3 regions of the Streptomyces sp. RGM 3693 genome follow, and region 1 is predicted to be linked to each of the others. Evidence: riboswitches for the same ligand, from Rfam matches in the RefSeq annotation. Region 1 holds a riboswitch; each other region holds the start of a gene.
What was found. A riboswitch is a leader RNA that binds a small molecule or an ion and turns the genes downstream of it on or off. The one in region 1 is predicted to bind cyclic di-AMP.
Positions count from the first base shown of each region.

Region 2: another riboswitch for cyclic di-AMP. It lies ahead of ACO0M4_RS22585 (transglycosylase family protein); the one in region 1 lies ahead of ACO0M4_RS20300 (peptidoglycan DD-metalloendopeptidase family protein).
Region 3: another riboswitch for cyclic di-AMP. It lies ahead of ACO0M4_RS04985 (M23 family metallopeptidase); the one in region 1 lies ahead of ACO0M4_RS20300 (peptidoglycan DD-metalloendopeptidase family protein).

Region 1 is NZ_JBMPPQ010000002.1:666,408-671,189, reverse strand. Features, by position in the region: gene ACO0M4_RS20305 (aldo/keto reductase) at 1-948, opposite strand, end outside; gene ACO0M4_RS20300 (peptidoglycan DD-metalloendopeptidase family protein) at 1,051-2,385, opposite strand; cyclic di-AMP (ydaO/yuaA leader) riboswitch at 2,670-2,816, opposite strand; gene ACO0M4_RS20295 (DUF2332 domain-containing protein) at 3,252-4,436, shown strand; gene ACO0M4_RS20290 (PP2C family protein-serine/threonine phosphatase) at 4,563-4,782, opposite strand, start outside.
Region 2 is NZ_JBMPPQ010000002.1:1,163,328-1,168,109, forward strand. Features, by position in the region: gene ACO0M4_RS22575 (cytochrome P450 family protein) at 1-832, shown strand, start outside; gene ACO0M4_RS22580 (transglycosylase family protein) at 1,087-2,160, shown strand; cyclic di-AMP (ydaO/yuaA leader) riboswitch at 2,421-2,590, shown strand; gene ACO0M4_RS22585 (transglycosylase family protein) at 2,598-3,278, shown strand; gene eno (phosphopyruvate hydratase) at 3,590-4,782, shown strand, end outside.
Region 3 is NZ_JBMPPQ010000001.1:1,179,752-1,184,533, forward strand. Features, by position in the region: gene ACO0M4_RS04975 (M16 family metallopeptidase) at 1-1,248, shown strand, start outside; gene ACO0M4_RS04980 (M16 family metallopeptidase) at 1,287-2,669, shown strand; cyclic di-AMP (ydaO/yuaA leader) riboswitch at 2,979-3,135, shown strand; gene ACO0M4_RS04985 (M23 family metallopeptidase) at 3,148-3,927, shown strand; gene ACO0M4_RS04990 (GntR family transcriptional regulator) at 4,212-4,782, shown strand, end outside.

The sequences.
Region 1 (4,782 bases):
GAGGAGGGCCACTTCGACGTCGGTGAGGGCGAGTTCGGTGACGGCCAGCAGGGCCGGGAGCTGGGTCAGGGTGCGGGCGCTGGCGATGGGGGCCGCCACGGTGGGCTGGGCGGCGAGCCAGGCGATGGCGACGGTGGACACCTCGGCGTCGTGGGCCGCGGCGACGGTGTCGAGGGCCTGAAGGACGCGGCGGCCGCGGTCGGTCTCCAGGTACTTGGCGGCCTTCCCGGTGCGGGCGCTGTCGATGCTGCCGCCCGGGCGGTACTTGCCGGTCAGGAAGCCGGAGGCGAGGGCGTAGTACGGGACCGCGGCGATGCCGTTGCGGGCGGCCACGTCGGCGAGTTCGCCCTCGTAGGTGTCGCGGGAGACCAGGTTGTAGTGCGGCTGGACGGCGACGTAGCGGGCCACGCCCTCGCGGTCGGAGAAGTCCAGCGACTCCTGTAGGCGCTGCGCGGAGATGTTGGACGCGGCGATCTCCCGGACCTTACCCGCCCGGACGAGGTCGTCGAGGGCGGTCAGGAACTCGCTCACCTCGACCGATTCGTCGTCGTAGTGGGTGTAGTAGAGGTCGATGTAGTCCGTACGGAGGCGGCTCAGGGAGAGGTCGACGGCGGTCTTGATGGTGGCGGCGGACAGGCCCTTGAGGTCGTGCTGGGCGCCGACCTTGGTGGCGATCACGACGTCGTCGCGGTTGCCGCGGGCCGCCAGCCAGTTGCCGATGACGGTTTCGGACTCACCGCCCTTGTTGCCGGGCACCCAGTAGGAGTAGGCGTCGGCGGTGTCGATGAAGTTTCCGCCGCCGGCCACGTAGGCGTCGAGGACGGCGAAGGATTCGGCCTCGTCGGCGGTCCAGCCGAAGACGTTGCCTCCGAGGCAGAGCGGGGAGACGGACAGCGAACCGAGCGACTTGGGAGTGGGGGCTGAGCTCTGGGCGTGTGTCACGTTCATGATCGGTAACAACGTTGGCACAGCGGGAGTTGTTCCCCGCGGCCGAGACCGGCGGCGCTCCCCGGCGGCTGCCCACGGGGCGTGGGCAGCCGGCCGGATCGATCAGACGGTGACCCCGTGGCCGCGCAGCCAGGGCAGCGGATCCGTCGGCGCGCCGGCGCCCGGGCGAACCTCCAGGTGGAGGTGCGGAGCGGTGGCGCTCCCGGTGGCGCCGACGCGACCGATGACGTCGCCCGTGTGGACCCGGCCCGTCGTCTTGACCATCGAGGACAGGTGGCAGAACCAGAGCTCCGTGCCGTCGTCGAGGGTGAGGACGATGCGGTAGCCGTAGCCGCCGGCCCAGCCCGCCTGGGTGATGGTCCCGTCGTGAACTGCCATGACCAGCGTGCCCGTTGGGGCCGTGAAGTCCTGGCCGGTGTGGTCCGCGGCCCAGGGGTCGCCGGCCTTCCCGAAGCCGGCGGTGAGGGTGTACGAGGAGACTGGGGCGACGAAGGGCTTCGCCGCGTCGGTGGGCCGGTCGGCCTGCGGCGCCGGACGGGCTTCCGGCGCCGTGCGAGGCGCGGCTTCCGGCGTCGCCTGGGGCGCGGCTTCCACCCCTGCCTGAGGCTCGGCTGCCGATCCAGCTTCCGATCCGGCTTCCGATTCAGCTTCCGATCCGGCTGCCGGCTGCGTCGCCGTCGCCGTTTCCGCCGCTGTCGCCGGCTTCTCCTCGCCCGCCGCGGCCCGCTCCGCGGTCCCCTGCTGGGCGCCCGTGTCGTGGGTCACCTGGGGGACGGCGGTCTGCTCCGCGGCGCCCGGCCGGCCGTCGGCCTGCTGGAGGATGCGGTGGCGCAGCGCCTCGGCCGCGCCCTGCGCGCCGTCACCAGGGGCGGCACCGGCCTGGGAGAGGGGTGCGGAGGGGCTGGAGGGGGCGGAGACCGCCGAAGTGGCGGCCGTGGCGGCGGCCGTCGGGGCGTGCGCGACACCGCCGCCGGCGGCCAACGGGCTGGTGCCGGGGCGGGACGCGGCGTCCTGGTGCGCGCCGGCGGCGTCATCGACCAGCCCACCGGGGTCGGGCATCGATATCGGCACCGGCGGCCGGTCCTCGGCCGCGGCCACCCCGCTCGCGCCGACCGCCGCGATCACGCCGACGCCCAGCACCGTGCCGCCGCGCGCCAGACCACCGCCGCGCTGCTTGGCCACCCGGTGCTTGCCGCGGACCGAGCGGGCCGCCCCGTCGCCGACACCCAACTCGTCGACCGGGGACCCCTCCACGTCGGCGCCCTCACCATCGACGCCCTCGCCTTCGAGGCCGAGCGCCGGCTCCCCACCGGGCAGCGAGCCCGCCACCGGCACGCCCGGGGACGGCACGCCCGGGGACGGCGCCCCCTGGGGCAGCGGGTCCGGGACCAGCAGGTCGTGGGAGAACGCGCCCTGGTGCGGACGCCGGTCGAACAACTCCCCGTAGGACGGCTGGACTTGAGCCGAGTCAACGGGAGCACCGACACCAGTGGGAGCAGTGGGAGCAGTGGGAGCACCGACACCAGCGGGAGAACCAGCAGCGATGGGATCACTAACAGCAGTGGGAACGCTGGCAGCGGTGGGAACAGCGAGGCCGGTGGGACCACCGAGCCCGGCGGGGCCGCCGAAGCCGACCGAGCCGCCGAAGTCGGCGGGGCCACCAAGGCCGTACGCGGACGGAGCATGGGGGGCGGGCCTATTGGACGCCACGGGGGCGCACTCCTTTCCTTCCTTCTCGCCTACCGGGTTAGCTGACGGGTTCGGAGCAGGAAGGTCTCCTACGAGCGCCCCCTGGCGAGAGGCGCCCGATTCACCCCAAGAGGGTGGTTCCCCGGTTCCCTCGACTCAATTCCCAGCAATTCCAGGCGGATCCGACAGGCCCCTCGGAACCGGTCGATCCGGGCGACTCGACTCGGGTCGAGGACACGGATCGGGGACACCGGTCGCGCCGCGCGAACAGCCGGCTCGGGAGGGTGGCTCAAGGGTCGTTCTGGACGTGCGGGAGCAGCGCGTACGGGATTCGGCGTCGGCGCGCGGTGCCGCCACTGGCGACGGCTGGGACGACCGCGCTCCGTTATCGGACAGTAATAGAGACGGTGCGGGAAATCCAAGCGTTCCCACGAATCCACGGGGGTTCCGCAAGCCCCCCGAGGAAGCTCTGGCATGGACTTTTACCCCCAGCCCGGCCGCAAACAGGGCGAGTTGGCACCGTCCCGTCAAACGATCTCGTGATGATTGTGCGTGAGTCGTTATGCGGAGGGACGCCCCGCAGTTACAGAACGTGAGGAGGATAACGTCGCCTCATGGTCGTCAACGTCGCGAACACCGGAAACGCCGGGAACACCGTCAACAACCCACGGGAAGTGGCGGATCGGTACCGGGAGTTCTCCTGGCAACAGGCGCGGGGACAGTCCGACGCGCACGAGGAACTGTCCGCCCGGATCAGCCAGGACGACGAGTTCTGCGAACTGCTGGCGGGTTCGCTGCCGGCCGGCAACAAGCAGCAGCCGAACCTGCTGCTCGCCGCGGTGCGCTACCTCGACGGTCCGCACGCGGAGTTGGGCCCGCGCGGTGAGGCGGCGTACGGGCGTTGGCGCGAGTGGACGGTCCGGCACTGGGACGAGGTCCGCGCGGTGATCATGCGACGCTCCACCCAGACCAATGAACCGGCCCGCTGCGCCACCTTGCTGCCGCTGCTGGCCCCTCTGCCGCAGCCGCTGGCCCTCCTGGAGGTCGGGGCGTCGGCGGGGCTGTGCCTGCACCCGGACCGGTACCGCTACCGGTACGTCCAGGAGGGCCACCACGCGAGCCACGGGGACCACGGGAGCCACGGGAGCCACGGGAGCCACGGGAGCCATGGGAGCCACGGTGCGCCCGTCGAGGGCGGTGCCCCGGACGGCCCGGTCACCTTCACCTGCCGCACCAGCGGGGTCGCACCCGGGGGCGACGACGGCCCGGCGGTGCTGCCCGGCGAGCTGCCCGAGATCGTCTGGCGCGGCGGCATCGACCTGGATCCGCTCGACCCGGTCGGAGAACCGGACGACCTCCGCTGGCTGCGCGCCCTCGTATGGCCCGGTGACGAGGCCCGTACGGCGCGGCTCTCGGCGGCCGTCGAGGCGGTGTCGACGTCGCCCCGCCCCACTCTGGTGCGCGGTGACCTGATCGACGAGCTGCCGGCGCTGGCCGCCCAGGCACCGCCCGAGGCGACGCTCGTCGTCTTCCAGAGCGCGGTGCTGACCTACCTTCCGCCGGCCCGGCGCGAGGAGTTCGCCCGGCTCGTCCGGTCGCTGCTGGCCGAGCGGGACGGCGGGGGGCACTGGATCTCCCAGGAGCACCACAGCGTGCTGCCGTGGATCACCGCGCCGGAGCACCGTTCCCTCGGGCCGGCGGACGCGATGCTGCTGACCCTCGCCGTGGACGAGCGTCCGGTCGCCCTGACGGGCCCGCACGGCCAGAGCGTGCACTGGCTGCGGCCGCCGCTGCCGTAGCGCGGGCCGGTCCCACCCCGACCGGCCCTGGGGCCGGCCGGGGACGTGCCCCCCGTTCCCGCCCCGTCCGTGAGGACTGCGGGCTACCCACCCCACCCCGTGCCGTCCCGAAGGCCAGCCCGCCGGCTACGCCTCCAAGGGCCGCTGGACCGCCAGCAACGCCATGTCGTCCGCGGGTCCCCCACCGGTGTGCCGGGCAACGTCCTCGACCACCACGTCCAACAGGTCACCGGGCCCGCTGTACTGGCTGCCACGCAGCCGGGCGCACGGGTCGTAGAACCGGCCGGCCCGGTCGCGGGCCTCGGTCACCCCGTCGGTGAACAGGAGCAGCAGCGCCCCGGCCGGG
Region 2 (4,782 bases), 500 kb from region 1:
GAGCGCCGACCTCATCCACGAGTTCGCGTTCCCGCTGCCGATCTACGCGATCTGCGATCTGCTCGGCGTCCCGCCCGAGGACCAGGACGACTTCCGCGACTGGGCGGGCATGATGATCCGGCACGGCGGCGGGCCGCGCGGCGGGGTTGCCCGGTCCGTGAAGAAGATGCGGGCGTATCTGGCGGAGCTGATCCACCGCAAGCGCGGCGACCTCGGGGACGACCTGATCTCCGGGCTGATCCGGGCCTCCGACCACGGCGAGCACCTCACGGAGAACGAGGCCGCCGCCATGTGCTTCGTGTTGCTGTTCGCCGGATTCGAGACCACGGTCAACCTGATCGGCAACGGCACCTACGCGCTGCTCCGTCACCCCGCCCAGCGCGAACTCCTCCAGAAGTCGATCGCGGCCGGCGACACCGAACTGCTCGGCACCGCCGTCGAGGAACTGCTCCGCTACGACGGGCCCGTGGAGCTGGCTACCTGGCGGTACGCGACCCGGGAGCTGACGCTGGGCGGGCAGCGGATCGCCGCTGGGGACCCGGTCCTGGTGGTGCTGGCCGCCGCCGACCGCGATCCGGCGCGGTTCGACGAGCCGGACGTGCTCGACCTCACCCGGCGTGACAACCCGCACTTGGGATACGGGCACGGCATCCACTACTGCCTCGGCGCGCCGCTGGCCCGACTCGAAGGGCAGACCGCCCTGGCGACCCTGCTGACCCGACTCCCGGACCTCCGACTTGCGGCGGAACCGGACGATTTGCGCTGGCGCGGCGGGCTCATCATGCGCGGACTGCGCACCCTGCCGGTGGAGTTCACGCCCGAACCGTCCTGACCAGGGACCACTCCATAGTTGACGGTCAGTCAGCTATGTGACCATTGCGTGATCTCCGCTACACCGACTTGTGACTGCCCGTAACCCCGGCTACCTTTCCACCGACGATCGGGGCCGGCCCCGGGCTGCCGCCCGGTACCTCGCCGACACCGGTCCGACAACTCAACCGCCGCGCGAAAGGCAACCGCATGCGTTCCGGGAACGGCCGGCATCGTCGCCCCCGACAAGCACCGGCCATCTTTGTCACGGCAGGAGTGACCGGCGCGGGCCTGGCCCTGCCGCTGTTCACCGCGGGCGGCGCCCAGGCGGCCGACGCGCCGACCTGGGACCGCGTCGCGCAGTGCGAGAGCGGCGGGGTGTGGAGCTCCGCCACCGGCAACGGCTTCTACGGCGGCCTCCAGCTCACCCAGGAGATGTGGGACGACTACGGCGGCTCCGCCTACGCCTCCCGCCCCGACCTCGCCAGCCGCGCCCAGCAGATAGCCGTGGGCGAGGCGATCCTCGACGACCGCGGCCCGGACGCCTTCCCCAGCTGCGCGGTGCACGCCGGCCTGACCAAGGGCGGCCGCAAGCCCGCCGTCGACCCGGGCCCCACCAGCCGTCCGACGCCGCGCCCGTCCCACGGCCACACCGGCACCGGCGACCCCTCCGACTCCGACCCGACCGGGGACGCCTCCGGCTCGAAGGGGGACCAGGGCGAGGCCGGCCCGGCCACCAAGACCCCCGAGCCGTCCGGCAGTGATGCCGGCCGTGATTCCGGCGGCGATTCCGGCAGCGATTCCGGCGGTGGGTCCGGCGGCGACACCGGTACGGATGCCGGCACCGGCACCGGCTCTGGTTCCGACTCCGGCACCGACGCCCCGGACGCACCCCCGGCGACCCCGGGGCCGACGGACTCCCCGTCTGCGTCCCCCGCCCCGTCCGGCTCCGGAGCGCCCACCGGGTCCCCGTCCGGGACGCCGTCCACCTCCCCGTCCGACCCGGCTTCCCCGGCCCCGTCCGGCTCCACCGAGCCCGGTGACCCCGCCACGCCGCCCGCCACCGGCAAGCACCGCGGTGCGCCGGACGGTGGCGCGGACGCCGGGGACGACCGGGACGGCGGCAGCGGCCGGCACGCCTCCCGCGGCGGGGAGGCGCCCCGCACGCCCCCGGCGGACAGCGGCAGCTACCGCGTACGCCCGGGTGACAACCTGTCAGCGATCGCCGACAGTCATGACCTGCCGGGCGGCTGGCCTGCGCTCTACCACCGCAACCAGGACCTCATCGGCTCCGATGCGGACCTCATCCACCCCGGTCAGCTGCTCGATCTCGGGCGGACACAGGGGTAGTTACCGGCGGTTCGCTCGCTTTCGTAGCGTTTCGTAAAAGTGAGATATGGCTCTCGTTGCGGGGGATGGGGTGGATCCCGTCCCCCGTTTCCATACCGGGGTCGACCTGCGGAAATGCCCACCCTGATGATCAAAAACGGTCAACTTGGTTCAGAAGATGGGGTTTGAACACCAACAGGGTTACTGCTTACGGTCAGGACCGCTCGCCAAAGCGGGCCCTCCGATCGCACGCCGAGTCCTGCCGGCGGTCTGAGGACAACGACGCGCAAGCGCCGAAGGCAGGAGCGGGGGACCCAAGGTAAGTGCCGACCCCGCCCGTGAAAACGGGTCAGTCGGCTTGGGGTGAAGTCGCGTGTGCAGCACACGCGGCCGGGCAGCTCACACGGCCCGAACCCGACAGCTCACCTCGTAGGCGTCGGTGAGGAAACGAACGAACGATGCTGATCAACAAGGGCAAGCACCGCCGCAGCTCCAAGGCCGTCCGCGTCGCCACCCTGGCCGGTGTCGCCGGCGCAGCCGTCGCCGTCCCGCTGATGGGCGCCACCTCCGCTTCCGCCGCCTCCGTCGCCACCTGGGACAAGGTCGCCCAGTGCGAGTCCGGCGGCAACTGGTCGATCAACACCGGTAACGGCTACTACGGTGGCCTGCAGTTCTCGAACTCCAGCTGGGCCGCCGCCGGTGGCACCCAGTACGCGGCCCGCGCCGACCTGGCCACCAAGTCCCAGCAGATCGCCGCCGCCGAGAAGCTCCTCGCCCTCCAGGGCCCGGGTGCCTGGACCTGCGCCGGAGCCGGCAACCTGACCGCTGGTGGCCCGGCCGCCAACGTCGACACCTCCGGTGCCACCGTCAAGAAGAGCCAGGGCGCCTCCGAGGCCCGCAAGCAGACCCAGGGCACCACCAAGAAGTCCGCCCCGGTCCGCGAGAAGGTCGAGAAGGCCCAGCCGGCCCCGCAGCACTCGCACCGCTCCGGTGACACCTACACCGTCAAGTCCGGCGACACCCTCGCCAAGATCGCCAAGGCGCACGGCACCAACTGGAAGGCGCTCTACGCCGCCAACAAGTCCGTCGTCGGTGGCAACCCCAACCTCATCTTCCCGGGCCAGAAGCTCAGCATCTGAGCCGTCCCGGTTGCCCCAGAGAGCTGCCCCGCCGCGGCGCGTACCCCCGAGCGCGCCACGGCGGGGCTTCTCCGTTCCCCGGCCCGGATGCCGCGCCGCGGCCCGTCCACCTGCCCCGCGCCGCCCCGGCAGGCACACGCCCCTGACGTGCACCGTTTCCCGATGCCCCGGGCGGCCGGGCGCGGCGTTCCCCGCATAGCGAACATCGCGTGGAAACCTCCCGTGAACTGGGCTTTTGGGCAGCTTGTTGGGTAATTCCGTCCCACGGAGCGGGCCACAGGCGAGCGGATCCGCCCGGGGCCGTTAGGCTCATGCCGAGACCTCCAGACACCCATGAAGGAGACAACGTGCCGTCCATCGACGTCGTCGTAGCCCGCGAAATTCTCGACTCGCGAGGTAATCCCACGGTCGAGGTCGAGGTCGGCCTCGACGACGGCAGCACCGGCCGTGCCGCTGTTCCGTCCGGCGCCTCGACCGGCGCCTTCGAGGCCGTCGAGCTGCGGGACGGTGACCCCAACCGCTACCTCGGCAAGGGCGTGGAGAAGGCGGTCCTCGCCGTCATCGAGCAGATCGGCCCGGAGCTGGTCGGCTACGACGCGACCGAGCAGCGGTTGATCGACCAGGCGATGTTCGACCTGGACGCCACCGAGAACAAGGGCTCGCTGGGCGCCAACGCCATCCTCGGCGTCTCCCTCGCCGTCGCGCACGCCGCCTCCGAGGCCAGCGACCTGCCGCTGTTCCGCTACCTCGGTGGCCCGAACGCGCACGTCCTGCCCGTCCCGATGATGAACATCCTGAACGGCGGCTCGCACGCCGACTCCAACGTGGACATCCAGGAGTTCATGATCGCGCCGATCGGTGCGGAGTCCTTCTCCGAGGCGCTGCGCTGGGGCGCCGAGGTCTACCACACCCTCAAGAAGGTCCTGAAGGCCAAGGGCCTGGCCACCGGCCTCGGCGACGAGGGCGGCTTCGCCCCCAACCTGGGCTCCAACCGCGAGGCCCTCGACCTGATCCTTGAGGCCATCAAGGAAGCCGGCTACGCCCCCGGCCAGGACATCGCGCTCGCGCTGGACGTCGCCGCCTCCGAGTTCTACAAGGACGGCAAGTACCAGTTCGAGGGCAAGGAGCGCTCGGCCGCCGAGATGACCGAGTACTACGAGGAGCTGGTGGCGGCCTACCCGCTGGTCTCCATCGAGGACCCGCTGTTCGAGGACGACTGGGCCGGCTGGAAGGTCATCACCGACAAGCTCGGCGCCAAGGTGCAGCTGGTCGGCGACGACCTGTTCGTCACCAACCCCGAGCGCCTGGCCCGCGGCATCGAGGAGGGCTCCGCCAACGCCCTGCTGGTGAAGGTCAACCAGATCGGTTCGCTGACCGAGACCCTGGACGCCGTCGAGCTGGCCCAGCGCAACGGCTTCAAGTGCATGATGTCGCACCGATCCGGTGAGACCGAGGACGTCACCATCGCCGACCTCGCCGTCGCCACCAACTGCGGCCAGATCAA
Region 3 (4,782 bases), on a different contig from region 1:
GACCACCTGACGCCGGTCGCGGCCGTCTGCCTGTGGTACGACGTCGGCTCGCGCCACGAGGTCAAGGGCCGTACGGGCCTGGCTCACCTCTTCGAGCACCTGATGTTCCAGGGGTCCGGGCAGGTGAAGGGCAACGGCCACTTCGAGCTCGTCCAGGGCGCCGGCGGCTCGCTCAACGGGACCACCAGCTTCGAGCGCACCAACTACTTCGAGACCATGCCCGCCCACGAGCTGGAGCTCGCCCTCTGGCTGGAGGCGGACCGGATGGGCTCGTTGCTGGTCGCACTCGACGAAGAATCCCTGGAGAACCAGCGCGACGTCGTCAAGAACGAGCGCCGCCAGCGCTACGACAACGTCCCCTACGGGACGGCCTTCGAGAAGCTGACGGCGATGGCGTACCCGGACGGCCACCCGTACCACCACACCCCCATCGGATCGATGGCCGACCTCGATGCCGCCTCCCTGGAGGACGCGCGGGCCTTCTTCCGCACCTACTACGCGCCCAACAACGCGGTCCTGTCCATCGTGGGCGACATCGACCCCGAGCAGACGCTGGCCTGGGTGGAGAAGTACTTCGGTTCGATCCCGTCGCACGACGGCAAGCAGCCGCCGCGCGACGGCAGCCTGCCCGAGACCATCGGTGAGCAGATCCGCACCGTCGTGGCGGAGGACGTCCCCTCCCGCGCCCTGATGGCCGCGTATCGCCTCCCGCACGACGGCACCCGTGAGGCGGACGCCGCCGACCTCGCGCTCACCATCCTGGGCGGCGGCGAGTCCTCCCGCCTGTACAACCGTCTGGTGCGGCGCGACCGCAGCGCCGTCGCCGCCGGCTTCGGCCTGCTGCGGCTGGCGGGCGCGCCCTCGTTGGGCTGGCTGGACGTGAAGGCATCCGGTGGCGCGGAGGTGCCCGCCATCGAGGCCGCCGTCGACGAGGAGCTGGCCCGCTTCGCCGAAGTGGGGCCGACGCCCGAGGAGATGGAGCGGGCCCAGGCCCAGCTGGAGCGCGAATGGCTGGACCGGCTCGCCACGGTCAGCGGCCGCGCCGACGAACTGTGCCGCTTCGCCGTCCTGTTCGGCGACCCGCAGCTCGCGCTGACCGCCGTCCAGCGTGTCCTGGAGATCACCCCGCTGGAGGTGCAGGCGGCCGCCAAGGCCCGGCTGCGCCCCGACAACCGCGCCGTGCTCGTCTACGAGCCCACCGCGCAGACCGACGCCGCCGGCACCGAGGAAGAGGAGGCGGCCAAGTGACCGACGCCACCACCCCCGCAGACGCCCCCGTGAGCACCATGGAGTTCCACCCGCAGCCGCGCGGCGGCGCCCCCAAGCCGTGGGCCTTCCCCGCGCCCGAGCGCAGCCAGCTGCCCAATGGGCTGACCCTCCTGACCAGCCACCGCCCCGGCCAGCAGGTCGTCGCCGTGGAGATCAACCTCGTCGCCCCTCTGGAGTCCGAGCCCGAGGGCCTCGACGGCGTCGCCACGATCATGGCCCGTGCCCTGTCCGAGGGCACTGACAAACACACCGCCGAGGAGTTCGCCGCCGAGCTGGAGCGCTGCGGCGCCACTCTGGACGCGCACGCCGACCACCCCGGCGTACGGGTCTCGCTGGAGGTCCCGGCCTCCCGGCTGCCGCGCGCCCTCGGTCTGCTCGCCGACGCGCTGCGCGCCCCCGCCTTCCCGGACAGTGAGGTCGAGCGACTGGTCCGCAACCGCCTCGACGAGATCCCGCACGAGTTGGCCAACCCGGCCCGGCGCGCCGCGATGGCGCTGTCCAAGGAGCTCTTCCCGGTCACCTCCCGGATGTCCCGGCCCCGGCAGGGCACCGAGGAGACCGTCGCGCGGATCGACGCGGCCGCCGTCCGCGCCTTCTACGACACGCACATCCGGCCTGCCACGGGCACCGCCGTCGTCGTCGGTGACTTCACCGGCGTCGACCTGGGCGCGGCGCTGGCCGACACCCTGGGCGCCTGGACGGGCTCCGTCGTCGAGCCGCCGAAGCCGTCCCCGGTCGTCGCCGACGACACCGGCCGTGTGGTGATCGTCGACCGTCCCGGCGCCGTCCAGACACAGCTGCTCATCGGCCGGATCGGCGCCGACCGGCACGACCAGGTGTGGCCCGCCCAGGTGCTCGGCACGTACTGCCTCGGCGGCACCCTCACGTCCCGTCTGGACCGGGTGCTGCGCGAGGAGAAGGGCTACACCTACGGGGTGCGCTCCTTCGGGCAGGTCCTGCGCTCGTCCGCGCCGTCCTCCCCGGAGGGGGCGACCGGCGCCGCCCTGCTCGCCATCAGCGGGTCGGTGGACACCGCGTCCACCGGGCCGGCCCTCCAGGACCTGTGGACGGTGCTGCGCACCCTGGCGGCAGAGGGGCTGACGGACGCCGAGCGCGACGTCGCGGTGCAGAACCTCGTCGGCGTCGCGCCGCTGAAGTACGAGACCGCCGCCGCCGTCGCCGGGACGCTGGCCGACCAGGTGGAGCAGCAGCTCCCGGACGACTACCAGGCGCAGTTGTATGTCCGGCTCGCGGAGACCGGCACGGTCGAGGCGACCGCGGCGGTCGTCAGCGCCTTCCCGGTGGACCGGTTGGTGACGGTCCTGGTGGGTGACGCGGCGCAGATCGCCGAGCCCGTCAAGGCGCTGGGCATCGGCGAGGTGACGGTCGTCAGCGGCTGACCCGTCCACGTGACGTCCAGTCACCCGACGGTTCGTCACTTATTGACGCGTGTCGACAAAGCGGCTCCCGTGGCGGTCACTTGCCACGGGAGCCGCTTTGCGTGCCCGTCCGGTCGGCTGCGTGCCGGGAGTGCGGGACTCCGTGGTGTCGCGTCCGGCGGGCGGCTGGTGCTGCCCGCCCGGTTGCGTCGGTTGCCCGATTCGCGTGTGGCGTACCGCACAAAAGTCCGGTTCTGTTTGCCGATTGAAAGTTGTCCCGTTTAGCGTCGGTCCGGCTGTTCGTCACAAGTCCGCCACAACAGTGGCACCGGACAGTCATCGCCGAGTCCCCGTACGGCGCGAGCCAGGGGAGCCGGGGACCCACCCGTCCCTTGGGGTGAATCGGACCCCTCTCCGGAGGAGTCCGTAGGAGACCTTCCTGCTCCGAACCCGTCAGCTAACCCGGTAGGCGAGAGGGAAGGAAAGGACCAGCCAGTACATGGCGTTCACCCGTGCCACCGGGAAGCACCGCCGTGCGAGCCGCACCGCTCGTACCACCCGTAACCTCGCCGGCATAGCCACCCTCGCGGCCTCTGGTGTCGTCGCCTCCGTGGCGTCGCCCGCGCTGGCCGCCACGGGCGAGTCGGCCCCCCACGACACCGGTCTCCAGCAGTCCGTCGTGATGGGTGACGAGCTCGCCGTCCGGATCGAGGCCCAGGCCGACGCGCAGCAGGCGGCCGCCGAGGCCACCGCGGCCCGGGCGAAGGCCGAGGCCGAGGCCGTCCGGCTGGCCGAGGTGGCGAAGAAGAGGGCCGACGAGGAACGCGCGGCCAAGGTGCGCGCCGCCCGCGAGGCCGAGCGCAAGCGCCTCAACACCTTCGTCGCGCCCGTGACCGGTTCCTACGTCTCCACCGGGTACAAGGCGTCCAGCGGCCTGTGGTCCTCGGGCAGCCACACCGGTATCGACTTCCACGCCGCCTCCGGTACGCCCGTCCACGCCGTGGGCTCGGGCACCGTCGTCGAGGCCGGCTGGGGCGGTGCGTACGGCAACAACATCGTGATCCGGATGAACGACGGTACGTACACCCAATACGGTCACCTTTCGTCTTTCGGGGTGACGGTCGGCCAGACGGTCACCCCGGGCCAGCAGATCGCCCTCTCGGGCAACACCGGCAACACCACGGGACCGCACCTCCACTTCGAGGCCCGGACGGGCCCCGACTACGGCTCGGACATCGACCCGGTCGCTTACCTCCGCGCGCACGGCGTCACCGTCTGACCTGACCGCGATCTCTCCGCCGCAGTACCGTCCCCCGGAACCCCGGCCCGCCACCCCTGGCGCGCCGGGGTTCTGCTGTCCCTATAGGGCCGCCGGTGTCTTCCCGAGGGCATCGGCTTCTCCCCAAGGCCATCGGCGTACCGCCCCACGGTTCCCCTGCCCACCGGCCGAAAAGCGCCGATGAATTCACGACGTCCCGAGGGAAAGTCCGTCCCGGTCGAATAGAGTCGGGGAAAGTCGCCGAGCGGCGACGTTTTCCGGGGATTACGGCGGAGGCACGGACGATGCGAGGTCACATTTCCGCGCACGCGGTGTGTACAGCGATTCGCGACGATATTGTGTCGGGTGTGCTCACGCCGGGAAGCCGGCTGATCGAGGACATTCTCGCCGCGCGGTACGGCGTCTCCCGGGTCCCGGTGCGGGAAGCGCTGCGCACCCTCCAGTCCGAGGGATTCGTGACCACCCGGCACCACGCGGGCGCCTGCGTCGCCGAACTCACCGAACAGGAGGCCGCCGACCTCCTCGACGTCCGCGCCCTCCTGGAGCCGCTGGGCGCCGCCCGTGCGGCCGCCCGCCGCAGCTCCGCCCACCTGAAGGTGTTGCGCGGCCTGGTGCGGCTCGGCCGGGAACGGGCCCGCCACGGCCACCCCGCGGACCTGCGTCAACTGGATGCCTGGTTCCACGAAACGCTCGCCCAGGCGACCGGCAGCCCCAGCCTCACGGCGCTCCTCACCCAGCTGCGGCGCAAGATCGAGTGGGTGTACGTCGTGGAGCCGCCGGCCCGCCCCGCCGATTCGTGGGACGAACACGGCGCCGTACTTGACGCGGTGGCCCGTGGTGACGCGGAACGGGCGC